DNA from 2 places in the Bermanella marisrubri genome. Region 1 is predicted to be linked to the other one. Evidence: predicted binding sites of a transcription regulator. Region 1 holds the regulator's gene; the other holds the start of a gene.
The links. The regulator FliA, encoded in region 1, starts transcription of late flagellar genes. The targets are predictions, from matches to a motif close to CTAAAGTTNNNNNNNNNNCNGCCGATA.

Region 1 (8,847 bases):
TCAACATCGTCTTGGCTGGCTGCTACATCTTCTTTCTCATCCGCATTAATTTGAGGACCCACACCTTTATCTGGATTTTGTTCCTCTTCTTCCTGCGCTTCTAGTTCACCATGCTCAATACCTGTCATGCGATCAACATGTCCGGCCATGGCAACCAAATTCACTAAACGGGCTTCTACATCCGTGACCATCGTCGTAATACGTTGGATCACTTGCCCTGTTAAATCTTGAAAATCTTGTGCCAGCAAAATCTCATTCAGATTTGTGTTCAGTTTTTGAGTATTTTTACTGGTGCCTTGCAGAAAAGCATCAAGGCGCTTTGCTAATTCTCTAAACTCCGCGGGTGACATTTCTTTCTTTAAAAATCGTTGCCATTCCTGGTGAAGCTCATTAGATTCCTGTGCAATACCGTCAGATATAGGGAGGCTTTCCTCTACCTTATCCATAGTTTTATTGGCCGCCTTGTCCGTCATTTCTACAACGTATGCTAAACCTTCATTTGCTTCATCAATATCGCTAGCTGCGCCCTGATGCGCATCAAGTTTGAAATTTTTGATGGACTCGTGAAGAGCCCGAGTCAATCGGCCTATTTCTTGGTACAGACTTTCATCTCGTACCTTTTGTAAATCCTGAATCACCGAAACCGCACCGCCTAAATCATTTTTCTCTAGACGTTCAAATAATTCCTGTGCTTTTTCAGAAAAACGCTGTTCGAACTCGCTGCCTGATTCTAAATCCAAAGCCGCCATCTACTTGCCCTATGTAACCGCTTACAAGCGCTCAAAGATTTTTTCAATCTTTTCTTTTAGTACCGCTGCCGTAAATGGTTTTACTACATATCCATTCACACCGGCTTGCGCTGCTGCCACTATCTGGTCTCGCTTGGCTTCTGCCGTTACCATCAGAACGGGAAGGTCCTTCAGGCGCTCGTCTTCACGAACATGCTTTAGCAGTTCAATTCCTGTCATACCCGGCATATTCCAATCCGTGACCAAGAAATCGAAGTCACCGCTTTTCAGCATGGGCAACGCAGTGTTGCCATCATCTGCTTCTTGGGTATTTGTGAAACCCAAATCCCTTAACAGGTTTTTAATGATTCGTCTCATTGTCGAAAAATCGTCCACAACAAGAATTTTCATATTTTTATCCAAAGCTACCTCCCAGCGCCCTGGCCAATGACTTTATTGCCTATTTTTAGTCTAGACACACTTACCAAGTTATCCAGCAAGCATGTCAGCAAAATAAAGTTGTCGGCAGGTTCGGTCCTGTGAATGACTAATAATTAATCCTAATAAAACCTAAATTAAGCATAGCTATTAATTTATAGGTTGCAGAAATATTTACTGAGCTTTTAGGGCAAACTATTGCCCTTCGGCCCATTCCTGTAGACGTGCGCGCAAACGATGAGCCGCCTGCGAGTGTATTTGACTGACGCGAGACTCACTCACTTCTAATACCGCACCGATTTCTTTTAAGTTGAGTTCTTCGTCGTAATAGAGAGCGAGGACGAGTTGCTCTCGTTCAGGTAGTTGACTGATTGCCTTGGCAAGCTGCTGTTGGAAATGTTCGCTTTGTAGGTCCTGGAGCGGGCTCTCGTCATCATGACCCATGAAGTCGGACTCCTGCTCACCTCGCTGCTCTAACAAATCCTCAAAACTGAACAAACGCGATCCGGCCCCATCTTGTAAATGTTGATGGTATTCTTCCAATTCCATACCTAGGGCTTTTGCTACCTCTTGATCTTGAGCATCGCGACCAGTTTGAGATTCTACGTAGCGGATAGCTTCGCTGATGCGACGGCTATTGCGATGCACACTGCGTGGTGCCCAGTCGCCTTTACGAATCTCGTCGAGCATGGAACCGCGTATTCGGATACCCGCATAGGTTTCGAAGCTAGCACCTTTACTAGGTTCGTACTTCTGTGCTGCCTCGATTAATCCAATCATGCCTGACTGAATAAGGTCGTCTACCTGCACTGAGTCAGGCAATCGGCCTTTCAAATGGTGAGCAATACGTTTTACCAAGGATGCGTATTCTTCGACCAGCGTATTGAAATTTTGTTTTTCATCACCGAGATACATGGCTGCACCACTGTTCATGGTTATACGTCCTACCCACGTACTGTCGACAATACCAAGTTTTCAACAAAAAACTCCAAGTTACCTCTGGGGGTTGTTGGCAAGGGCCAGCTATCTACTTTTTTTGCTAATGCTTTGAAGGCCAAGGCTGCTTTAGCACGAGGATAGGCCTCAATCACTGGTCGCTGGCGCTGTACCGCGCGCTTAACAGCATCGTCTTGCGGCACACACCCCACATACTGTAATGCCACATCCAAAAAGCGATCTGTTACTTTAGTAAGCTTAGCAAATAAGTTATGACCGTCTTGGCTAGTTTTGACCATATTGGCTAGAATACGAAAACGAAAAACACCGTGATCGCGATTAAGAAGCTTTATCAGTGCGTAGGCGTCCGTAATACTGGTGGGTTCATCGGTTACGACCACCAAGACTTCTTGGCTGGCTTTCACAAATGACACCACACTGTCACCAATACCGGCTGCAGTATCCACAATCAGTACATCCAGTTGATCACTAATCGAATCAAATGCACGAATCAATCCAGCATGTTCCCTTGGTTCTAGTGTTGTCATAGCCTGTGTGCCTGAAGCAGCGGGAATAATACGTATACCACCTGGGCCATTGACCATGACATCACGGAGACTGGCTTCCCCAGAAATAACGTTGCTGATATTTTCTTTAGTGGTCAGCCCCAATAACACGTCAATATTAGCGAGTCCCAAATCCGCATCCAAAACCACAACTCTTCGCCCCATCTCTGCAAGAGCGATTGCCAAGTTGACTGACACGTTACTTTTACCAACGCCTCCCTTACCGCCGGTCACCGCGATTACTTGAACTGGATGCATGGATTGGTTATCTCCTTTGTTCTGTCGGTAAGCATCTAGGCTATACAACTCGCTCATGACCACACTCCCTGAGCTTCTGCCTCATCCTGCGACGCTTGTTCTTGCTTCGCCATTACAACGGCGCGCTTAACTAATGCCTTGGCACTGGCCACATGAAAATCGTCTGGTATGCGCTGGCCGTCGGTCGCATAAGACAAATCTAAACCACTCTCTAATAATGCACTTAGCGCATCACCTAAACTGCTGGCCTCATCTAGCTTGGTCAGAACACAGCCGCCTATTCCGGCTGCTTTATAATTATGATAGACCTTACGTAAGACTCTGCTGGTACTAGTGGCGGGTAATGTTAATAAGGTATGAACACGGCCTCGCAAAGAAGCCAGCTGTTCTAATTGATAGTTCAGCATTGGGTGCTGTGGCGTCAAACCAGCGGTATCAATGAGCACAAGATCACAGTCACTCAGCTCATCAAGGCACTTGCTCAAGGTATGCTCCTGATCTGCCACCTGCACTGGAACACCTAATATTTGTCCCAACGTTTTAAGCTGATCATGGGCCGCTAAACGATAATTATCCATGGTCACGAGGCCAATGCTGGCGTTTTCGTGTTCCAATGTAAAACGCACCGCCATTTTCGCGATGGTCGTGGTTTTACCGGCACCGGTTGGCCCAACCATGGCATAAACACCGCCGCGTTTCAGTCGATCACTGGGGCTAATATTCATATGCTGAACTAAGTCTTGCAGGATTAATTGCCAAGCGCCTTTTTCATCTGCGTGACTGACAACGTCATGCACCAATTGGTAAATCACCCAATCATCAAACCCCATGTTTTCCAATCGTTGCCAGAACTTTGCTTGCAGTGCATTGGCTGGTGCGTATTTTTTCCAAACAAAATTGGCTGGTTGCTGTAGTGCTTTTTGTCCATCTCCGCACAACATTTCTTTCAAGTCATGTAGCTCATTGCGCATATCATCAAGCATGGCGAGGCGTTCTTGCTTTTGCTGTGCCTTAGGCTCACGTTGCAGAGGCTGCACAGGATCTAATTGGCTATCTCGACGCGTTTTCATTTCGTCCAGTGCCATACGCAATGCTTCTTTATCTTGGCTGGCACTAATAGTTTTTGCACTTCCGCCATCACGCTGGCGCTTCATGGTTTCCAACTGTTCTTGAAGTTGCAGCTGTTCATTAACCTGTTTTCGTTCATCATCCGATAGGAACGGCCATGGTTCTTTTTCTTTACGACGCTCTTGCGTATTTTTATCGCGAGAAAAAGTAGGTGAAGGTAAATGGCTGTCATCCACTTCGCCGTCTTCAGTAAATGCCATTGGCGGAGCAGAGGTTTTCGCACTAGAAGGTTCGTAGTTCTGCGCCACGATAATCTCGACACCGCCTTTCACTCTATGATTAGACAGAATGACGGCATCCGGGCCCATTTCATCGCGCACGGTTTTCAGCGCTTTTTGCATACTGCTGGCGGTAAAACGACGAACTCTCATACTCGGTATCTCACATCGTTCGGTTCACACTATGCCCCGATGGTGGCGGCAATGGTTATTTGTTTGTTATCAGGTATTTCCTGATACGAAATGACATGTAGGCTATCGGTAACATTACGAGCAAAATTCGATAGCACAGGACGCAAGGTAGCGTTTACTAGCAACACAGCAGGATTACCTGCCATTTCTTGATTGCGAGCAGCTTCCACCATAGATTGCTGTAACTTTTCGGCCATTGATGGTTCAAGAATCATCTGATCGCTCTGCCCTGTTTGTTGTCGGTTCTGCTGATAGGTTTTGAGCAATAACTGTTCCAATGATGGATCTAGGGTAATAACGGAGAGATCTTGCGCGTTACCATAGATACTATGCACGATGAGACGCTTTAAGACTCTTCGAACCTCGACTGTTAATGCGGCAGTATCTTGACTATCGACCTGAGTGTTCGCCAAAGCTTCGGCAATACTGCGCATGTCGCGCACTGGCACGCCTTCCTGTAACAAGTTTTGCAAGATCGTTAATAGCTGACTCAAATTAAGCGTGTTGGGCACTAATTCTTCGGCGAGTTTCGGTGACACACTAGCAAGTCGATCCAGCATTTTTTGTACTTCTTCGTGACCGATTAGCTCTGCACTATGGCTTTGTAGTATTTGATTTAAATGAGTGGCCACCACTGTACTGGCGTCCACTACGGTATAGCCAAGCGTTTGCGCTTGATCTTTTTTACCGCTTTCAATCCACACAGCTTCTAGGCCAAAGGCTGGATCAATGGTTTCAATACCTTCTACGTTACCAAACACCTGACCCGGATTAATGGCCATATCGCGATCGGGTTCAATCTCGGCCTCGGCAACGGCCACGCCCATTAATAAAACTCGATAGGCATTAGGAGCGAGGTCTAAATTATCTCGAATGTGAACACTAGGAATAAGAAAACCAAGATCTTGTGAAAGTTTTCGGCGAATGCCTTTAATGCGTCCCAACAATTGGCCGCCCTGACTTTTATCCACTAATGGAATTAAACGATAGCCTACTTCCAAGCCAATGATGTCCACCTCTTCGACGTCATCCCAGTCCACATCCTTGGTATCGTCGGGCAATGCAGGTTGCGCCGATCCACCAGACAAGGCTTGATTAGAGGAACCACTTTGTGGTGCTGCGCCTCCACCGCCAGCTGCTCTCTGTGCAGCCTGACGAGCACTGCCGGAAATACCTTCGTCGACAATTTCTGGCTCATTGTTGCGTTTATGAATCCAGTAAGCCCAAACAGCAGCCAATACACCCAGCCCTAAGAAAGCCAAATGCGGCATGCTAGGAATAAGACCCATTAAAATAAGAATACCCGATGCGATAGCCAAAGCTCGACTGGAGGAAAACATCTGACTAATGACCTGACCGCCTACGTCTTCCTCACTATTATTTCGGGTGACAATAATGGCGGTGGCAGTAGAAAGTAGTAAGCTTGGAATCTGTGCTACCAAGCCGTCACCGATAGTCAGCAAGGCATAAACTTCGGTAGCACGCGAAAAATCCAAATCGTGCTGCGCCATACCGATTGCCAGACCACCAATAATGTTGATTAACAAAATCAACATGCCCGCAATAGCATCCCCTTTCACAAATTTACTGGCACCGTCCATGGAGCCATAAAAATCCGCTTCATTGGCCACTTCGGAGCGTCGAGCTTTAGCTTGCTCTGCATCGATCAAACCACCATTTAAATCAGCATCGATGGCCATTTGCTTACCCGGCATAGCATCAAGAGTAAAGCGAGCGCTCACTTCTGAAACTCGACCTGCACCTTTTGTCACTACGACAAAGTTAATAATCATGAGAATCAAGAAGACCACCAAACCCACAGCATAGTTGCCGCCGACGAGCACTTCGCCGAATGCTTCGATCACCTTACCCGCGGCGGCACCGCCTTCATGCCCCTCAAGCAAGACAACTCGGGTAGAGGCAACATTTAAAGCAAGACGCAATAGGGTTGCTACTAACAAAACGCTGGGAAAAATTGCAAAGTCCAGAGGCTTTCCAGCATAGATTGAAACCATTAATACAACGATGGCTAATGCAATATTAAAGGTGAAAAAGATATCCAATAAAAACGGAGGTACGGGCAGTGTCATCATGCCCAGTAAAACCATCAGCATGATAGGAATACCAATATTGCCTTTCGCTAATGAGCGTACATTGCCCAAAGCGCCTTTTAGATCCCCTTGCGATGGAAGTGATAACTTTCCGACAGCCATAAACTACAACTACTCTAAAATTTTGACGTTGTATCGCCTGTTGCAAAAATATGGCCAGCATGTGATCTTGATCAAATATTTGCAGGTATACTTGTATATAGACAGCAGAATAAGGGATGAATGGGATGTTACAGAAAGTCTGGGACTTTTGGTTTCATGAATTAACAGAAGAACAGTGGTTCAAAAAAGACAGTCATATTGACCAAATCATGACGCAAAGGTTTAAGGCGATTCACCAGCAAGCGGCCAACTCCGAATTATGGGAATGGCGGAATACGCCAAAAGGACGCTTGGCAGAAGTACTGCTGTTAGATCAATTCTCGCGTAACATTTATCGAGATACACCCAATGCCTTTGCTAGCGATACTTTAGCGCTTGCGCTAGCACAAGAGGCTATTCGCAACGAATATCACCTTACTCTCACACCACAAGAGCGTGCTTTTCTTTATATGCCTTTTATGCACAGCGAATCACTCGCGATACACGAAGAGGCCATTAAACAGTTTAGTGAACCAGGGCTGGAAAATAATCTTAAGTTTGAAAAAATGCATAAGGACATCATTGAGCGCTTTGGACGCTATCCTCATCGCAATATGATTCTTGGTCGCAAAAGCACACCAGAAGAAATTGAATTCCTAAAACAACCAGGCTCAAGCTTCTAGTCTATTTACGCTTTTAAATCAGGAGGTACAGGGAACGGAGGTTGTTTTGGCCTAGGTCCCTGACCAGCAAAGAACTGGTTTAATTGGTACACATAAGCCAGCACCTGGGCAACAGCAACATACAAGCCTTCTGGAATTTCTTTTCCTATTTTTGTAAATGCATAAATCGAACGAGCCAGAGGTGGAGCTTCAACGACGGCAATTTTATTTTGCTTCGCGATTTCTCTAATTTTTAACGCCACCTCGTCGGTACCTTTGGCTACCATTAACGGTGCTCCCATCTGATCACTATCATATTTTAATGCAACAGCGTAATGAGTGGGGTTAGTGATGACTACATCCGCATCTTTTACATCATCCATCATTCGACGCTGACTCATTTCATACTGCAAGCGCCGAATTCGCTGCTTAACCTCTGGTTTACCCTCTGTTTCTTTGTGTTCGTCTTTTACCTCCTGCAGACTCATACGCATTTTTTGCATGTACTCATAAATCTGATAAGGCACATCAATAACGCTCACTAATAGAGTGCTGCATGCCAATATAAAAGCGCAAAGCATTACTAAGTCAGCACTATCTGCAATCGCTCGTGTACCCGGTTCACGATGCAAAAATAAAACTTTATCATTGAAGATAAAGAACAAGAGGAATGTACAACCGATAACAACAAGTACTTTGGCCCAACTTTTTATCAGTTCTACTAAGCTTTTTACTCCGAACATTCTTTTCAGTCCGGATAAAGGACTAATACGATTTGCCTTTGGTAATAAGGCTTTACCTGAAAACATCCAGCCACCCAAGGCTAAAGGCGCCAAAGCAGCTGCAAGTAAAATAAGCATCATAGTAGGTGTCATCGTAAGAATCGCTTCATATGCGGAAGCACCTAAATGTTTGAGCATTTGCTTCTCGTCAAAAATCTGTTCACGCTCGATGACAAAGTTATATTGGAAAATATTCTTCGCGCCAGAAAACAACAGATCAGCCAACAACCAAATGCTTAACACACCAACGATCAAAACCAAACTCGTACTGAGCTCTTTGGATCTCGGAATCTGACCATCATCTTTGGCTTTTTGGAGCCTTCGGGGCGTCGGTTCTTCTGTTTTTTCCTGACTATTTTCGTTTTCAGCCATAAATAAATATCTCTAAAAACTACGCATGAAATAAAATAATTCAGTCAAAAGACGACCAAATTCAGCGCCAAATCCGGAGAAAGCGATCCAAAGTACAATTAAACCCAATAACATGGTTACAGGAAAACCGACAGCAAATATATTGAGCTGAGGTGCTAATCTGGCCATTACCCCAAAGGCAATGTTGACCACTAGCATGGATGTGATAGCCGGTAGCGCTAATACAATTGCTGCACTGAACATCCAATGAGCTAATTCCACAATGGACCACATAACATTGGTACTAATGGTTCCCTCACCGACAGGAATGGTAAAGAAGCTATCAGCTAATATCTCTATCGCAACTAAATGACCATTGAGTGTAATAAACAGTAA
Region 2 (8,847 bases), 440 kb from region 1:
CGTCGGCTGGCGGCGCATCATTTGAAACTGAGCATCGTCGTCCACTTGCACCCAGTAGGCTAAGCTGTTCCCTAAATCCATCAAAGGATCGCCCACCGTTGCCATTTCCCAATCCAATACACCAATCACTTCGTTCGGGTTATCTGGGTTTAACACCACATTATCAAAACGGAAATCGTTATGAATTAAAACTTGGCCGCAGTCTTCAGGCATATTAGCTTTTAACCACTGCATCACTTCTTCAAAACCTGTCGCGTCATCGGTTTTGGCTTTTGTATAGCGATCGCTCCAGCCGTTAATTTGCCTTGCAACATAGCCATCTCCCTTTCCAAGCTTTTCTAGCTCGGTGCCGGTAATACTGACTTGATGCAGTTCAATTAGTTTGTCGACAACACTTAGACATAGCTGACGAGTTTTCTCCGGCGACAAATCCAGTTCCTTAGGCATGTTTTGTCTTGGAATAATCCCGGTCAGTTTTTCCATCACGTAAAAATCACAACCGAGTACCTCATGATCATCACAAATGGCAAGAATATCTGGCACGTAAGGATAGACAGGCTTAAGCGCCTGCATAATGCGCGCTTCTCGCAACATATCATGGGCACCTTTTGCAATGCGCCCAAATGGGGGGCGTCGCAAAATAAGTGCTCTCTCACCGAAATTCACTTGATAGGTTAGGTTACTCGCGCCACCTGGAAACTGAGTAATGCTAGGCTGACCTTCAAGTCCATCAATATGCTGCTTGAAGTAGGATTCAATCACTTGAGAATCCAGCTCTTCGCCTTCTCGAATATTTCCTGCCTGATCAATTAAAGACATAGTTACCCCTGATTCGCTTTAGCATGAAACTTTTTAGCCGTGCGCTTCATATAAGCAAAATATAAGCTAGGAATGAAGCGCTTTATACGCCACAACCAAGTCTCTTTAGGGTGAGTGACTACGTAAAACTTATTGCTACTAACACCTTGGTAAACCATACGCGCGACATCTTCTGCTTGAATAGAAGACCTCTCCATCAGTTTGTTAGCGATTTTGATACCGCCTTCATGTGTCGCTCGCATGCTGTCAGTTAAATTGGTTTTGAAAAATGCCGGACAAACCACACTTACACCCACTCCAAATGGAGCAAGTTCGGACAATAGCGTTTCGGACATTGCAACAACCGCTGCTTTTGAAGTGTTGTACGCAGACATGCTCGACATATGAATCAAACCCGCGATAGATGCAACATTGACTACGTGTCCTTTACTTTTCTTTAGCATGGGCACAAAGGTGTAACACCCCTTCGCTACACCCATGACATTGACGTCCAGCGTCCATTGAAAGTCTGCCATTGGTAGTTGATCAATATCACCACTAGAGGCAACACCCGCATTGTTGACAATAATGTCGAGACCTTGCCAGCGCTCGCCAATCGCTTGCTGAATGATCTGCCATTCGTCTTCACTCGTCACATCTAGCCTATGATAAAAACAGTCATTACTGTATTTGCTACTTAATGCTGCAGCCAAGGCTTCACCGTCTTCTTGATTAATATCGGCAATGCAGACACCAAAACCTTGCTGAGCATACTTTTCGGCTAAGGCTTTGCCCAAACCGCTGGCACCACCTGTGATTAAAATACGTTTCATTGTTAACCCCTGTTGATCGTGTCAGCCAGATTTTATTTTGCTAACTGCTTTATCTTTTGGCTGTATTTTTTTAATTCGATTTTTGCCACCATACCGCGATGCACTTCATCTGGACCGTCCGCTAAGCGTAAACAACGGGCATAAGCAAAAATACTGGCAACATCATAGTCGTCACTAACACCACCACCACCATGAATCTGAATAGCTTGATCCGCAATGGTTTGAAGCATGTTAGGAACAACTACTTTAATCTGTGATACCTCACTCAATGCGCCAATCACACCTTTGGTATCTAACAACCAAGCACATTTCAATGTGAGAAGACGCGCCTGCTCAATAGCCATACGAGCATTTGCAACAATGTCACGATTACCACCTAAATTAATAATTGGCTTACCAAAAGCCTCTCGCTCAATGCCTCGATTAATCATTAACTCCAAGGTGCGTTCTGCAGCACCGATGGCACGCATGCAGTGATGAACTCGGCCAGGTCCTAAACGGCCTTGTGCGATTTCAAAACCTTTACCCGGACCAGCGATAATGTTTTCTTTTGGTACGCGCACGTCAGTGAAGCTCACCTCACCATGACCATAAGGTTCGTCATATTCTCCGAACACTGGCAACATACGCTCGATTTTCACCCCTGGTGTATTTTTGGGTATGAGAACCATTGAGTGTTGAGCGTGCTTAGGGGCATCTGGGTCAGTAAGACCCATAAAGATCAGAACTTCGCAATTTGGATGTCCTATACCTGTACTCCACCACTTGCGGCCATTGATTACGACTTCGTCGCCTTCAACCACAGCGGTCGCTGCCATATTTGTCGCATCACTGGATGCCACGCCTGGTTCTGTCATACAGAACGCACTGCGAATCTCTCCAGCCAGCAGTGGCTTTAACCATTTGTCTTGCTGCTCTTTGTTTCCATAGTGAACCAAGACTTCCATGTTGCCCGTATCTGGAGCATTGCAATTGAAAATTTCAGGGGCGATGAAGCTACGACCCATTTGCTCTGCCATCATTGCGTAATCAGCATTGCTAATGCCTGCACCAAATTCGCTTTTTGGCAAAAATAGGTTCCATAGACCTTGAGCCTTGGCTTTGGCTTTTAGTTCATCAATGATGGGCAACACAACCCAAGAGTTGTCTAAGCTTCGTAATTCTTGAAAATATTCTTTTTCGATAGGAATGATTTCATTATTGACGAAGTCGGTAACTTGTTTGAGGACTTTGGCCCCCTGCTCTGATGGGTTGAAATCCATATAGCACCTTTACAATGTGTGATCAGTGTCTCTAATTAGCAATTACCATAATCAGCTTAGAACTATAAATCTAATGAATGTTTTGAATTTTTCCCAATAAACAGGTTTAATAGTAAAAGTAAGCCAATAGCATGAGCCATGAGTGGTAGGTAGACGTCATGAAAATCGATCTAAATCTTTTCACTGTATTCGAGGCCATATACCTCGAAGGTAGCCTGACCCGAGCGGCAGAAAGACTAAACCTGACCCAACCCGCTATCAGTCACGCATTATCACGCCTACGAGAACGCCTTGATGATCCATTATTTGTGCGGCAAGGCCATAAAATGCGTCCCACACCTTTGGCACAAAAACTAATTCCCGACATTCAAGCCGCACTACGTCAACTAAATGGAGCGTTACAGCAAAGCCACCACTTCAACCCCGCTGAAGCGGAAAAAACATATCGTGTTGCCATGCGGGATGTAATGGAGGCCACCTTGCTTCCTCCTGTGTTAAAGGGTTTAGATAACATTGCTCCTAACATTCAATTAGCCAGTGTGCATATCGAACGTCGTGACATGGAATCGAAATTGGCCAGTGGAGAATTAGATTTCGTAGTAGACGTCTTGCTGCCTACGTCTGAACAGATCTATAAAAAGAAGTTGCTTAATGATGAATTAGTAGTGATCTATAACCCGGCGTTGAGCCAATTACCAGAAGGTTTTACGGAAGAAGAGTACTTGCGAGCGAAACATATTTTAGTCAGTACACGAGCCAGCGGACCTAGCTTAGTCGATTACGCATTGAGCGCCGAAGGGTTGAATAGAAATGTAGCTCTGCGATGCCAGCACTATTATGCAGCCTGTCAGGTAGCCAGTGATAACGGTATGCTACTTACCATGCCGAGCCGTTACGCCAGCATTTTATTGCAGCACTTCCCTACTTTGCAGCGCAGCAGTTTACCTTTTAAAACCAGCAGTATTGACGTCTATTTATATTGGCATGAAAGCCTGAATGAAGACGGCGCCAACGCCTGGTTTAGAGATATGCTGCAACAGGTATTAGAAACCCATCAACCTCTATTGCAAGCGAGCTAGATCTCATTGAATTGGCGTCCTAATAAAGTATTAGGCCGCCAGTTTATCCATCAATGGCTTCATGAAATCCAACATAGACGTCTTACTTTCTTCGGGCTTCGGCTGCATTTTTTCTGTCAATTCGGCCAGTAATTCCTGAGAGTTCTGGAAGAATTTAGCTTTATCAAATGCTTGTTGAACACTATTCGCGAAATCGGCTAACGGTTCAGATAAACCTTTAGGCAAGGATTCTTGATTGTATCCAGATACTCCTTTGCCGTATTCGACAGCCTGAGTTTGCTGTTGACGTAGATTTAAGCTGAACTCAGCGATTTGCGAAGCATCACTGGTTAGACCCATTGCCATATCGAAGGCTTTGTCTAAATCGCCTCCATAAAACTCTTCACTTAATGAGTTTACTTGCGACATCAAATCCTCAATGGCCGCCATTTCTGCTTCGCTAATATCGCCTTCCACCGACAATGAATAACCACTGTTCATACTTTGCGATACCCCCGCCACTTGGGTTTGTCCGCTTTCACTTTGTGCCTTCATGAAAGCAGCATAAGACTCAAATTGACTATTAGCCTTAATGGTTACCTTATCTCCCTCTTGTGTTGTTAATTCGAAATTGAAGTCATTGCGAGCTTGCTGAAATACACGTCCATACTCAAAAGAACTCTGCTCCGTTTTTACCGCATCTTTTACATTTTGGGACGCAAAAGTGTTTTCTTTAAGCTGATCGATACCTTCGTAAATTCCGTTCTCCGCCGCATCAATTTTTTCAGCTAATGGTTCATTCATTTTGCTGAGCGCTTCTATTTGCTCTCGGGCTTGACCAAAGCCCTTTTCAACCCCCGAACGCGCTGCTTCAAACATGCTTTCTAGTTCTTTGTCGCTAGCACCCGCGGATTTGGCCTCATCTATACGCTTACCGATTTGCTTCATTACAGTATCAATCACTACATCCACATCGAACGGTTTGGTTGCTTCATTGACCGTTTTATCCGAAGCCAAATCCACATCGGCGTTTTTCTTTAGATTTTCACCCAAACGCTGCATAGCAAACTGGTCTTGCTCAGTTTTTTCTTGGCCGTATGCATTGGGCTGAACTTGCGGCTTAATGGTCTGGGAGTACAGCGTGGACTGGTTAAAAAACGATGAATTAAATGAAAGCATTGGGCACCCCTTGTATGAGCATATGCGCCATCGGTCGATGGCGCCGCTATAGAGGTTAACGGCTCGCGTATAGCAAACTTAATTGAGATATATAGAACGCTTAGCGATTAAAAATAGATATGTAAGCATTTAATCTTTTATCAGGTTACAGCAGTCTAACGACTTAACGCTTAAGTTGAACAATAGAGTGATGGTACTAACAATAATTAACCATTCAAATTGGCAAGAAGATATTGCTTAAACACCGCTTCTACATTGATGCGCGTTAATCCTTCATTAAACCACTCAAGCCAAAGACGTCCTTGTTCCGTCTTTTTAAAGCAGACATACAAGGGTTTTACCTCTAAATATGGCCGCGCCATCTCGAACTGGTCACGATAATCAGCAAGCTCTGCCTCAGTTAGTGCCAAGTAACGCATGACGTTTTCATCCATCACCGCAACATCTAATCTTCGATAGGCAAGCTTTACTAGATTTCGAGCATCATCTTCAACGGGCTCCGCTCTAAAAACGTTATCCCTAACGGCTTGGTCAAATTCTTCCGTATTCACATACCCGCGCACAACGCCAATACGATGGGGCGTTAGATCGTCTAGGCTTGACCAAGAAAAATCCATATCTTTACGCTTGGCGAACCCCAATGGTCCAGAGCCAATTTGATCGCTAAAGTAGAATTCTTCTGCCCTATCATCGGCAAAATACTCTGGAACATAGCCTGCGAAATCACTTTCAAGGTTTCTCGCCAGACCTAGTGTTCTAGCCCAAGGGAAAAAGCTCACTTTCAGTTCCACATTAACAGCCGCAAAAGCAGCACGCGCTACAGCGATATTGGCACCCTGCTGCACCAAGTCTGGTCCAGAATATGGGGGCCAATATAGACTGACCAATTTTATTTCATTGGCAGGCGGTGGCTCGCTAGGCTCAGCCCAACCAGCAAAAGACAATAAACACATCAACAATGCGAAGAACGGCATGACTCCGCCTCTAAGTTTGATACGCTCAAGGAAGTATAGTTGTTTCATCGGATTGATGATTATTCATTGTCTTCGAAACGCTTGGTTTCATAATTTTTGTAAACCTTGCTCGCTAAAAAGACTTGACCACTCATCGCCACATAGACCCCTTTCGGGGCACTATTCAAAGCGCCAATGGCGGTACCAATGTTGAAAATGGCATCTGTATTGGCAAACGCCGCAGGCTGCATAGCACCGGTGAACACAATGGTTTTCTCAGGCTGTTCACCCAGAAACTGCGCCGTTTGCACCATAGTATCTGTCCCATGGGTGACCAATACATGATCATGTTCGCAACCATCAATAGCTTGCTTAATCAGTGCACGATCTTGGTCTGTTATTTCGAGACTGTCTTTACGACAGATTTCTTTATGCTCGTAGCAGAAGTTCACATTCATGCGCTGTAATATTTCGGGCGCTACTGCATTACCAACTTGATATTCGCTCAGCGCATCAAAGTACACCTTGTCTAAAGTGCCACCTGTGGTAATCAATAAAATCGTTTTCATTTTGTTTCGTCCAACGTCCAACGCAATAAGACCGTCAGTATAAAAGGCTATGCACTTTGTACCAAGGATGTTTATTGCAACTTAGGCCATCCGCAGTATTGTACCTAGTGAGCAACACTATAATAAGACCGTCAGTATAAAAGGCTATGCACTTTGTACCAAGGATGTTTATTGCAACTTAGGCCATCCGCAGTATTGTACCTAGTGAGCAACACTATATTGCGTTGCGTTCCTTTAATAGAATAATTACTCTAGACATCTATAGCAGTGCGCACTGTATCGATATCGAATGAGGAAACCCATGATCACATTCTCTCTAAACGGGCAATCTATAGAAGTGGATGCCGCACCTGACACCCCTCTATTATGGGTTGTGCGTGACCATTTAAAAATGAAGGGTACCAAGTTTGGATGCGGCATGGGCCTTTGCGGTGCCTGCAGTATGCTCATTGATGGGAACTCGTCGCGAACCTGCATTACTCCAATCTCATCTGTAGCTGGTAAGGATGTGGTCACGATCGAAGGCATTGGTGATCAACAAACTTTATCAATCCTACAAGAAGCCTGGGTCGAAGCCGGTGTGCCTCAATGCGGCTATTGCCAATCGGGTCAAATAATCAGTGCAACGGCCTTACTAAAACAAAACCCGAATCCCTCAGACGATGATATCAACAATGCCATGAGCGGGAATATCTGCCGCTGTGGTACATACCCCAATATTAAAAAAGCCATCAAGCAAGCCGCCAGCTCTCTCAAACAAGGCAAGGGTCAGTTACAAGCAGTGCGTATTTTTGATCCGCAAAGTAATTCACAAGGAGTGCAAGCATGAACCCAGTTATAGATGATTCACGCCGTCGCTTCTTGAAAGGCTTAGGTCTTGCCAGTGGTGGTTTAATCGCGGGTATCCCATTAACAGGCTGTGCCTCAACTGCTCTTCCAAATGAGCAAACGGGCGACATTCAACCAAATGCACTCTTACAAATCACACGCGATAATCAGATCAACTTTTATTTACCGCGAACGGAAATGGGACAAGGAGTTTATACCGGCTTAACGACCATTTTGGCTGAAGAGTTAGATATCGCGCCAGAGAAAATCAATGTCATCAACGTCGGCGATCATCCTGATTACAATAACCCTGAATACGGTTTACAGGTAACAGGGGGTAGTAATTCTATTCGCGTGCATTTCAAACCATTGCGTCAGCTAGCCGCAAACATGCGTTTAGTCATTCGCCAAGCAGCTTCGAGAGTGACTCAAGAACCTATTGAAAATATTAGTACAGAGAACGGTAATGTTGTCATCGCTGGAAAGTACCTACCGTACGGTGACTTTGCAGAAGTCGCTTCGCAACTAGAATTTCCAGAGAACGCGACGCTGACACCAAAATCAAACTTTAAATATATAGGTAAACTTAATCAGCGCTTAGATGCGAAGGCAAAAAGTACCGGCACCGCTCAATTTGGCTTAGATATCGAATTTGACGGGCTGCATCGTGCAGCACTCAAACGCTGTCCGCAATTTGGTGGCACAGTTAAATCGTTTGATGGATCAAAAGCCAAAGATATGCCAGGCGTAAAGTCTGTGGTAGCAATTCATAATGGCGTAGCAGTGGTGGCTGAACATTATTACCAAGCGAAAGCAGCGTTGCAGAAGCTGGAGATAAAATGGAACCTACCAGAAACCCTTTCGGCTTTTAGCTCCAATTCCACAGCAAAAGGTAATGGTCAAAACCTTTTCAAAGAAGCGTTAGACCTTGGTGATTATGACAATGCTCATGAAGAAGGTGATGGTCTAGAAGCGTTGCAAAAGTCCGACAATGTTATTGAAGCCGATTACTGGGCGCCATACCTAGCACACGCCACTATGGAACCCATGAATTGCACTGCAAAATTCAATGGCGATAAATTAGAGATTTGGACTAGCACGCAAAATCCCCAAGTAGCAAAAAATATTGCGGCATTTTATGGCGATGTGAGCAAAGATGATGTGACTGTTCATGGCTGCTTTATCGGCGGTGGCTTTGGTCGTCGAACCGTTAGTGACTATGTGGCAGAAGCGGTTGCAATCGCCAAAGCAGCAGGCGTTCCCGTTCAATTAGTATGGAGCCGCGAAGATGATACCCAACATGATTATTATCGCCCTGCTTCCATGGCTCGTTTCAAAATAGGTGTCAGCAATGAAGGCATGATTGA

Region 2: HF888_RS09835 (DUF5610 domain-containing protein) is a predicted target of FliA. The motif match lies at 5,187-5,213, and genes of this name have one in related genera.

Annotation. Positions count from the first base shown of each region.
Region 1 is NZ_CP051183.1:2,552,634-2,561,480, forward strand. It holds gene HF888_RS11840 (protein phosphatase CheZ) at 1-749, opposite strand, end outside; gene cheY (chemotaxis response regulator CheY) at 771-1,139, opposite strand; gene HF888_RS11850 (RNA polymerase sigma factor FliA) at 1,362-2,099, opposite strand; gene HF888_RS11855 (MinD/ParA family protein) at 2,111-2,983, opposite strand; gene flhF (flagellar biosynthesis GTPase FlhF) at 2,980-4,425, opposite strand; gene flhA (flagellar biosynthesis protein FlhA) at 4,455-6,677, opposite strand; gene HF888_RS11870 (DUF924 family protein) at 6,794-7,339, shown strand; gene flhB (flagellar biosynthesis protein FlhB) at 7,345-8,472, opposite strand; gene fliR (flagellar biosynthetic protein FliR) at 8,485-8,847, opposite strand, start outside.
Region 2 is NZ_CP051183.1:2,108,978-2,117,824, forward strand. It holds gene HF888_RS09815 (phosphotransferase family protein) at 1-819, opposite strand, end outside; gene HF888_RS09820 (SDR family oxidoreductase) at 822-1,631, opposite strand; gene HF888_RS09825 (acyl-CoA dehydrogenase family protein) at 1,664-2,893, opposite strand; gene HF888_RS09830 (LysR family transcriptional regulator) at 3,052-3,972, shown strand; gene HF888_RS09835 (DUF5610 domain-containing protein) at 4,003-5,130, opposite strand; gene HF888_RS09840 (substrate-binding periplasmic protein) at 5,337-6,104, opposite strand; gene HF888_RS09845 (asparaginase domain-containing protein) at 6,164-6,652, opposite strand; gene HF888_RS09850 ((2Fe-2S)-binding protein) at 6,954-7,481, shown strand; gene HF888_RS09855 (xanthine dehydrogenase family protein molybdopterin-binding subunit) at 7,478-8,847, shown strand, end outside.